Regions from separate parts of the Hyphomicrobium denitrificans ATCC 51888 genome, predicted to be linked through region 2. Evidence: riboswitches for the same ligand, from Rfam matches in the RefSeq annotation. Region 2 holds a riboswitch; each other region holds the start of a gene.
The links. A riboswitch is a leader RNA that binds a small molecule or an ion and turns the genes downstream of it on or off. The one in region 2 is predicted to bind cobalamin.

Region 1 (3,274 bases), 1.7 Mb from region 2:
CGCTGCTAGTCGCGAGACCACAGCGGCTTCAGCGCAAAGCAGGTCTGCGCGATAGCCAACAGAGAATGCATTTACGTCAGGTGCGAAAGCTCGGCGTGCTTCAAGATCGCGCTGCCTCAAACGTGCGCCGCTCCATCCGCATTCGCCAATTCACATGCGAGGCTTCGCAAAGCTTCGCATTTTCAGCGCTTTCGCATGACGCTCGCGGGGCTTGATACTTTGCGCATGGCGAAACAAGCGCCAGCACAATGGCGCGCGGCGATTGCAAATCTTCACTTCATGAGGACATCAATGGTTCACGATCTCGCAACCCTCGAAAGGTCTGCCGGAAAGAAATCCGTCGTTCTTTCCGGAGTCGTTGCCGGCAGCACGGCGATCTGCTCAGTCATTCCCGGCGGCGACAACTTGCGTTATCGCGGATACGACATTCGTGACCTTGCCGAAGGCTGCACGTTCGAAGAAGTTGCTTATCTTCTCATTCACGGCGCGCTACCAACCGCCGAGGAACTGGCCGCCTACCGCCGCAAGTTCGCCGGTTTGCGCGTCCTTCCTATAACCGTGCGGCGCGTGCTCGAAGCGCTGCCGGCAGCCGCGCATCCGATGGATGTTCTGCGCAGCGGGATTTCGGCGCTCGGCTGCGCTCTCCCCGAAGCAAGCGACCACAATATCCATGGCACGCGTGAAATCGCCGATCGCCTGATCGCATCCTCGGGCTCGATGCTGCTCTATTGGTACCACTACGCCAACAACGGTCAGAGGATCAGCCTCGACACCGGAGAGGACACCGTTGCCGGACAGTTCCTCCATTTGCTTCACGGGTCCGCGCCAGATGCGGAGCAAGTCCGCGTGCTCCAAGCCTCGCTCGTCCTTTATGCCGAGCATGAATTCAACGCCTCTACATTCACCGCACGATCAATCGCCGCAACAGGATCGGATTTTTATTCCGCAGTGATCGGCGCAGTTGGCGCGCTCCGCGGCACAAAGCACGGCGGCGCCAACCAGGCAGCCTACGACGTGATCGTGCGCTACCGAAACGCCGCGCAGGCCGCATCCGACATTCGTGCGCGCATCGCGAACAAGGAAGTCGTGATGGGCTTCGGGCATCCCGTTTATCGCGTAAGCGATCCTCGCACGGACATCCTGCGGACACTTGCACACGGACTTGCTAATCGGTTCGAGGGCTCCGGAGTTCTTTCGGTTGCCGAAGCCATCGAGACTGCGATGGCGGACTCGAAAGGCATGTTCGCCAACGTCGATTGGTACACGGCCGTGCTCTACGATCTTCTCGGCATTCCGGCTTCTATGTTTACGCCGCTCTTCGCGATGGCGCGGATCGCAGGCTGGAGCGCACACGTCATCGAACAGCGTCAGGACAACAAGATCATTCGCCCGACAGCCAATTATATCGGGCCGGACAGTACGCCGTTGATCCCGATTTCGGAACGTGATCAGACCCGCGTCTGCCAGCACGCCGCGTGAACAATCCACACACTACCCACAACAACTCACAAGAGTTTGTATTCAGGCGAATACATTGAGCTAGATATTGAGGCTCCACGAGAATCAGAGCCTTATGACTTCGTCATGGGTCGCTGAGTTTCATCGCTCAGCGCTAAGAGGGAACCCGGTGCGCATCGTCGAGATGCAATGCCGGGACTGCCCCCGCAACTGTGAGCGGCGAGTTTCCTGTCGAATAGGCCACTGATGCAGCAAGCGTCGGGAAGGCGAGACAGGAAACAACGACCCGCGAGTCAGGAGACCTGCCCGCGACGATGTTTTTCCTCCGCGGGCGGGGTGTCCCGATGGATTGGTTCGTTCCACGTGCCGTCGCACGCGGATTGAATGCGCGTCCCATGCGGCCCAAGCCCCCTTTCATACAGGGGTTTGCCGATGTCTATCACACTAGAAGCACGACCTTCCCAACACTACGAATCCTCGAGCACCGGCATTCCCAAAGCGACGGTCGACCCTGTGTTTCAGGTCATCCGCCGCAATGGCAGCGTCACGCCGTTCGATGCCAGCAAAATCTCGGTCGCTCTGACGAAAGCATTTCTTGCCGTCGAAGGCGGACGAGCGGCGGCCTCGCGGCGCGTGCACGAGACCGTCGATGGGCTGACATCGCAAATCGTTGTGGCACTGACCCGGCGCGGCGTGCAGGAGCGCACGTTTCACATCGAGGAAATTCAGGATCAGGTCGAACTCGCGCTAATGCGCGGTGAGCATCATAAAGTGGCGCGCGCTTATGTTCTCTATCGCGAGGAGCGCAAGCGTGAACGCGCCGCCGAAACTGCGGCACCCATTCCCACGATGCCGTCAATCAGCGTCAAGTCCAAGGACGGAAGCCTCGCGCCGCTCGATGCCGCGCGCCTTCGCAAGCTGATCGAGGAGTCGTGCGCCGGCCTCGCAGACGTTTCGGCCGAAGCCATTCTAAGCGAAACGCAGCGCAATCTTTACGATGGAATAACGCGCGACGAACTCGCCGATGCACCGGTTCTTGCCGCCCGCACGCTCATCGAAACGGAACCCAACTATACTTTCGTCACTGCGCGCCTGCTGATGGACAAGCTACGCCGCGAAGCGTTGTCTTTCGTCGCCGGCCGCACCGACGAAGCGCGCCAATCCGAGATGGGCGAGCGCTATCCCGAGTATTTCCGCGCCTTCATCGCGAAGGGCATCGTCGCCGATCTGCTCGATCCGGAACTCGCTCGCTTCGATCTCGACCGGCTTGGCGGCGCGCTGAAGCCCGAGCGCGACGGTATCTTCCAGTATCTCGGGTTGCAGACGCTTTATGATCGTTATTTTCTGCAGACGCACGGCATTCGCTTTGAATTGCCGCAAGCCTTCTTCATGCGCGTCGCAATGGGTCTGGCACTGCGCGAGATCGATCGCGAAGCCAAGGCAATCGAATTTTATGATCTTATTTCGACATTCGATTTCATGTGTTCGACGCCGACGCTATTCAATGCTGGAACGCCACGGCCGCAACTTTCATCGTGCTTCCTGACGACCGTCCCCGACGACCTCGACGGCATCTTCAAGTCGATCAAGGACAACGCCCTGCTCGCGAAATATTCGGGCGGCCTTGGCAACGATTGGACGCGCGTCCGTGGTCTTGGCGCCCACATCAAAGGAACCAACGGCGAGAGCCAGGGCGTCGTGCCGTTCCTGAAAGTTGCCAACGACACGGCGATCGCCGTCAATCAGGGCGGCAAGCGCAAAGGCGCCGTCTGTGCCTATCTTGAGACATGGCACATCGACATCGAGGAATTCCTCG
Region 2 (3,274 bases):
CTGGCCGGCGGTCGTATTCGAATCGAGACGCATCGATGCGTGCGAAAAGCGACCCCACTAAAATTCGATGCCTTCCTGCGCCTTGATGCCAGCCGCGAAGTGATGCTTGACGGCACCCATGTCGGTGACGCCATCGGCAAGCGCGATAAGCTCGGGCTTTGCATTCCGTCCCGTGACGACGACATGCAGATCACTTCGCCGGTCACGCAACGCCGCGACAACTTCGTCGATCGGCAGATAATCGTAGCGGAGCGCGATATTCAATTCGTCGAGGATCAACAGACGGATCGTCGGGTCGGCCATCAACTCGCGAGCCTTTGCAAACGCACGCGTCGCGGCAGCAATGTCGCGCTCACGGTCCTGCGTCTCCCAGGTGAAGCCCTCGCCCATCGTGTGCCAGGAAACCTGATCGCCGAAACGCATCAGCGCATCGCGTTCGCCGGTCTGCCAAGCGCCCTTGATGAACTGCACGACGCCGATCCGCCAGCCGTGGCCAAGCGCGCGAAGTGCGAGCCCAAACGCCGCCGTCGACTTTCCCTTGCCGGGGCCAGTGTGAACGAGCAGCACGCCCTTCTTGATCGTCTTGCTCGCGACCTCGGCGTCTTGCACGGCCTTGCGCTTCGCCATTTTCGACTTGTGACGTTCGGCTTCGTCCGTGGACGTTTCTGGAGCGCTCATCATCAACCTTTCAAAGTCATCGGTAGTCCGGCGGCAACGAAGACGACGCAATCCGCAACCGCTGCGATGCGCTGATTGAGCCAGCCGGCTTCATCGCGAAACCGCCGCGCCAGAGCATTGTCCGGCACGATGCCGAGCCCGACCTCGTTCGAGACCATGATACAGGGTGCGGACCGTTTCGAAAGCGCGTCGACGAGCGCGCTTGTTTCGCACGCGATATCCCGCTCGGCGTGCATCAGGTTCGAGAGCCAGAGCGTCAGGCAATCGACGAGGCACGGCTGATCGGCGGCCTCTCCCGCAAGCGTCGCGGCGATGTCCAGCGGGGTCTCGTATTGAACCCAATCCGGTCCGCGCCGCGCCTGATGATGCGCAATGCGCTGACGCATTTCCTCGTCGAACGCTTCCGCCGTCGCGACATACGCCCACGGCCGCGGCAACGCCGAGATCAGCCCTTCCGCATACGAGCTTTTGCCGGACCGCGCGCCTCCGAGCACAAGGGTTAAAGGCGGCAGGATGGCATCGGACATAATGGCCTTTCGATCGATGTGTAGGGCGCGTTGGGCGATTGACGAAGCACGGGGTGTCACTTATCGATTGGGCTGATGGTCCCTCGCAAGAGGGTTTCGAAGGGAATGCGGTTGAACTCCGCAGCTGCCCCCGCAACTGTAAGCGGCGAGCACATGGCAAAAGTACCACTGGGAGATCCCGGGAAGGTTGCCAGATGCCGCGACCCGTGAGCCAGGAAACCTGCCGTCGGATACCCAACTCGAACCGGCGCCGGCGGGGCGCGGAAAGGTTAAGATGCAGCACACGGCATGTCTCGCGCCATTCGGTGCGCTCCCCTAGGCGGCGAAATCTGAAGTCGCCGCACGGCCCCGCGCATGCGTCGCCGTTCTCAATTTGAAAGTTTGCATCGGGAGCACCGAATGTCCGCACGTAAAGTTCCAGTCACCATCGTCACGGGTTTCCTCGGCGCAGGCAAAACCACGCTTGTCCGTCACGCCATTGAAACTGCCGAAGGCCGCCGCCTCGCGCTGATCGTCAACGAGTTCGGCGACGTCGGCGTTGACGGCACGATCCTGCGTTCATGCGGTATCAAGAACTGTCCGGAAGAAAACATCGTCGAGCTGACCAACGGCTGCATCTGCTGCACCGTCGCCGACGATTTCATTCCAACGCTCGAAACGCTGCTGTCGCGCCAGCCCGCGCCCGAGCACATCATCATCGAAACGTCGGGGCTCGCGCTGCCGAAGCCGCTGGTCAAGGCGTTCGAGTGGCCCGATATCCGCAACCGCGTGACCGTCGATGGCGTAGTGACCGTCGTCGATGGACCGGCCGTCAAGGCAGGCCGCTTCGTGGACGATCCGGAGAAGGTCGCGGCGCAGCGCGCAGCCGATCCTTCGGTCGATCACGAAAACCCGTTGGAAGAAGTGTATGAGGATCAGTTGCTCTGCGCGGACCTCGTCGTGCTGAACAAGGCCGACTTGTTGTCGGACGACGACATCAAGACGCTGTCGGACGAAATCAAGCGCAGCATTCCGCGTGCGATCAAAATCGTCGCCGCGCGCGAAGGGCAGGTGCCTGCGGGCGTCCTGCTCGGATTGTCAGCTGCCGCCGAGGACGACCTCGCGGCGCGTCCCTCGCATCACGACAATGAGGCCGAGCACGATCACGACGACTTCGAAACCTTCATCGTCGACGTGCCGGAAGTCGCAACGCCGGATGATCTCGCATCGCGCGCCAAGGCCATCGCCAACGCCCACGACGTTCTACGCGTCAAAGGCTACGCGGCGATCGGCGGCAAACCGATGCGGCTGCTGCTGCAAGGCGTGGGCGAGCGCGTCGACACGCGTTACGAGCGCGCCTGGCAGCCCGATGAAGCGCGCGTCGGCCGCCTCGTCGTCATCGGACAAAAAGGTCTCGACCGCGACGCCATCGTCCGCACGCTGACAGGCGAGAGCTGATGCACATCGTTGTCCGCGAGGCACGAGAGCTTGACGAGGCTGCCGCCGTGCAGGACCTCGGTCTCTCGCCCGCGGACATTCTGGTTCTTTCGTTTTCGGATTCGGATTTGGCGATGGCCGCCGCCGCATTCCGCGACGTGCCCGAAGCACAACGGCCGAGCTTGCGCGTCGTCAACTTAAGCGCGCTCCGCCATCCGATGTCCGTCGATCTTTTCATCGATGCGACGATGAACGGCTCGAAGGCCATTCTCGTGCGCTTGCTCGGCGGCCTCGACTATTGGCGCTACGGCGGCGAGCAACTGAGCAAGCGCTGCCGCGAGCTTGGCATCGCGTTGGCGATCGTTCCCGGCGACGGGCGGCCGGACTTGCGTCTCGCGGCGCTCTCGACACTTCCCGCCGATGACTTGGCCAATCTCGAAGCTCTGCTCGACGAGGGCGGCATCGAGAACACCCGTGCGGCGCTCAGCTCCGTATTGGCGCGTGCCGGTGGCAGCACCGAGGCTTTGCCGCGCGTTCGCGCGATACCCGCTTACGGCGTCTATCGCGAAAGCCTGCAAAGGTCCGCACGTGGCTCCGCCATCATCGTCTTCTATCGATCGCACCTGTTGGCGGGCGACGTTGCACCCATCGAT
Region 3 (3,274 bases), 1.6 Mb from region 2:
GGCCCCTGCGTCCGAAATCCGTATCATAAAGCTCGTAGAGGCTCGGCGCGCGGAAACCCGTGCCGACGCTGCTGTGAAACTTCGTTTCCGTCCCCGGAATGAGATACGCGCCGGTTATGCGGTAGGTATCAAAGGTTCCAAAGGTGCTGTGATCGTCGATACGGCCACCGCCGGTCAGAAACAGCCCCTGAATGGGCTCCATCATCAACTGCGCGTAATACCCATTGAGATCCATCGTCTCTCGATGTGTATTGCTGTTGGTTGAAGCGCCGGTTCGCTCCCAGTCGGCGCCCGCAAGCAACGAGAGCGAATCGTTGAACTTGAAAACGCCCTTGTATTCGCCCTTGATGCGATCGCCGTCGAACCATCCGTTACGCGTCTTGTCGTCGAACGTCTCGCGCCGGACGTTCATGCCCTGGATGGCGAGCGTGTTCTGAAACGCGCCGTTGAGCAGTGAAAATTCAGTGCCGACGCGACCAGCCTGTTGCGTCGTCGTTCCGTTATCAAGCGAGTCGCCGAATACATAATCTGGCGGCGGATAACCGTCATAACTGTATTTGGCATCAAGTGCGCGGGCAGCGAAAAACACTTTCCACGACGGCGTGAGGAAGTACTCCCCGCGGCCGGAGAACGTCAGATTGCGATAACCGTCGTCTTCGCGTCCGTAGGCGTAGGCAGAAAACCCATCCGTTCCGACACCCTGAATCGTCGCCGAAATATTGCTGCCGTTCGCAGCCGCGTAACCAGCCGTGTAGGAGCCGTTGATGGTGCTATACTGGCCGCCTTCGATGTTGCCCTGCTGAAAGAAACCGGGCTTCTGCGCGGCCTTTGTTTCAATGGTAATCACGCCGCCGACGGCGTCGCCACCGTAGAGCGTGCTTTGCGAACCCTTCAAAACCTCGATGCGTGAAACATCGCCGACGAGAAGATGCTCGAACGAAACGGCCGTCTGCGGCGCCGACGGATCGGATATATCCATGCCATCGACAAGCACTTTGACGTATCTCGACGAAGCCCCGCGAATGAAGATGCCCGACGTCGTTCCTGGTGGACCGTTCTGAGTGAAACTTACTCCCGGAAGCGTAGCCAGGTAGTCCTTCACGTACGTCTGGCCGCGGCTCTCGATATCCTTCTGCGTGATGATTTCCACGCTCGAGCCCACTTTGGACGCATCCATCGGCGTTTGGTTTGCCGAATAGATCGTCACGCCTTCCAGCTCGGTCACCTGCGCGGATGCCGATACGGCATAGCTGGCAACGCCGGCGAGCGCACTCGCGGAAAAAAGAACCGACTTGAGCGCATGGCTCGCGGTTTTTCCCGACGCATTCAACGACATGTATGTTCCCCCGTCTCAAATAAGTGACGGGAGCTTCAGCAGAAGTGGCGCATTTCACAGCACAACACCAAGCGTGCGCTTACTCGCTGGACGCGAAGCGCAGTTATCCTTGACGCATCAAGGCATGCTCAATGTTTTTGCTAGTTCGTGATCATGTCTCTTGCCAGCCCTGACGCTGCTCCCGATCGGTTGCACATCAGCCGCCACTCCGGCATTCCGTTCCTGCAGGCGTCCCGCACTGAGGATGGGCGACTTGTGTCGGCAGGTCTCCTGGCTCACGGCTCGAACGTCTGTCTCCTGCCTTCCCAATTTTCCGATGCGGAATATCAGTGGCGTAATGTGGAGACGACTTGCCGTTTACAGTTGCGGGCGCAGCCACGGCATCGACTTACGTCTTACCGTGTTCCCTCTTAGCTCGTACCGGCTTGCACCGATCAGAGCACCGTCACATCGCGCATTCCATACAGCGCTCACGCAGCAGTCAACGAAATTATTCTCAAACAATGTCAACCGCGACAACGTCGACAAATCGGCAACACCGCGAATGGCAACCAGGCATCTAATTCGCGGTCAGCGCAAACCGATGGATTTTAAGCATCGCCGCCGACGAATTCGCCGAAATCGCTGACGGATTGAAATCCGCCCTACCATGTAGTAGGTAGGCTCGAAGTTTTTGCTCGCCGGAGACTGGCGCAAATACTTTTCTGAGCCACGTCGAGAATGCCTACCAACGCGCAGATACCCTCATCGCAGGGTCTTTCATAAGGAGTTGAGCATGTCCCTCATGGATTGGTCGAACTATCGCGGCGCTCTGATGGGCCGCATCGGAGAACTCAGCAAGCTCTCGCCCGATTCCGTCGGAGGATACATGATGGCCAGCGGCGCGGGTGCGAAGACCAATCACTTGGATGAGAAAACCCGGCAATTGATTTCGCTCGCCGTTGCGGTAACGACGCGATGCGACGGCTGCATCTCGGTGCATTCGCAGAAAGCCGTTGAGAGCGGCGCAACGACGGAAGAGGTCGCCGAAGCACTCGGCGTCGCGATCGCCATGAACGCGGGCGCTGCCCTCGTGTATTCGGCCCGCGCGCTGGACGCAGTCGACGCGGCTTCAAAAAAATAGAGTGCCGGAAGCCTGAAGATTTGGCGGAATGTCCGCCATATCATCGAACCCTGCTTTTGCCGAGTTCGGCACCCGTAATCTGTCGCGGAAAGGCTCGCCTTTCACGCACTTTCAGTTGCGCACGCGGTACTGACGGTACGGCGAGATCACGCATTCGTTCGACCGCATTGATCGCGTCGATAATGGATGGCAAAATGATCTTGCCGTAATCAGTCAGTGCTACGCTACGTGTCGTACGTTCAAATATGCGTTGACCGAGACTGGCTTCGAGACGTGCAATCCCGCTCGAAAGTGCGGGCTGAGAGACTTCGCATCGCTGCGCTGCCGCAAGAAACGACCCTTCCTCAGCAAGCGCTTGAACATATCGCAGCTGCCGAAAATTCATGAAATCAACCTGAGCTGATCATTTTTCCATCCCCGGAAAGAGCGGGACTGAGGTCAGTAAAATATCGAAGCGATACTCGAAAACCAGAACATTCTTCGCCCGTCTCTGACCTATAGGAAAATGGAATAATTTGTATAGGGAAACAAAATTTAACTTCCTCCCGCCCTGCCATTAGCTTCGGTCACGTATGTCAAAATGAAACCGGTTGCTACAGCAGCCGCGGAGGAGGAAACGAAGTGAGGAAGCTACTTAAATCGAGCGTTTGCGCATTGGCCCTGTTCGTCGTAGGGCCGACGCTGACGATCGCGGACGAAACCTGCAACTCGCCATACACGTCGGCGCTGATTAAGGGGCAAGAAGACTTTCTCCACGTTTGGACACTTGGAGAGGTCGGAGTCGGCGACGAATCCGACAAGCTCGTCACGATCGA

Region 1: another riboswitch for cobalamin. It lies ahead of HDEN_RS03960 (ribonucleoside-diphosphate reductase subunit alpha); the one in region 2 lies ahead of cobW (cobalamin biosynthesis protein CobW).
Region 3: another riboswitch for cobalamin. It lies ahead of HDEN_RS03635 (TonB-dependent receptor plug domain-containing protein); the one in region 2 lies ahead of cobW (cobalamin biosynthesis protein CobW).

What each region holds. Positions count from the first base shown of each region.
Region 1 is NC_014313.1:846,298-849,571, reverse strand. It holds gene prpC (bifunctional 2-methylcitrate synthase/citrate synthase) at 292-1,479, shown strand; cobalamin riboswitch at 1,570-1,782, shown strand; gene HDEN_RS03960 (ribonucleoside-diphosphate reductase subunit alpha) at 1,891-3,274, shown strand, end outside.
Region 2 is NC_014313.1:2,771,588-2,774,861, reverse strand. It holds gene cobO (cob(I)yrinic acid a,c-diamide adenosyltransferase) at 58-678, opposite strand; gene cobU (bifunctional adenosylcobinamide kinase/adenosylcobinamide-phosphate guanylyltransferase) at 681-1,205, opposite strand; cobalamin riboswitch at 1,265-1,447, shown strand; gene cobW (cobalamin biosynthesis protein CobW) at 1,605-2,642, shown strand; gene cobN (cobaltochelatase subunit CobN) at 2,642-3,274, shown strand, end outside.
Region 3 is NC_014313.1:768,079-771,352, reverse strand. It holds gene HDEN_RS03635 (TonB-dependent receptor plug domain-containing protein) at 1-1,336, opposite strand, end outside; cobalamin riboswitch at 1,580-1,798, opposite strand; gene HDEN_RS03630 (carboxymuconolactone decarboxylase family protein) at 2,112-2,459, shown strand; gene HDEN_RS18605 (LysR family transcriptional regulator) at 2,500-2,844, opposite strand; gene mtoX (methanethiol oxidase) at 3,081-3,274, shown strand, end outside.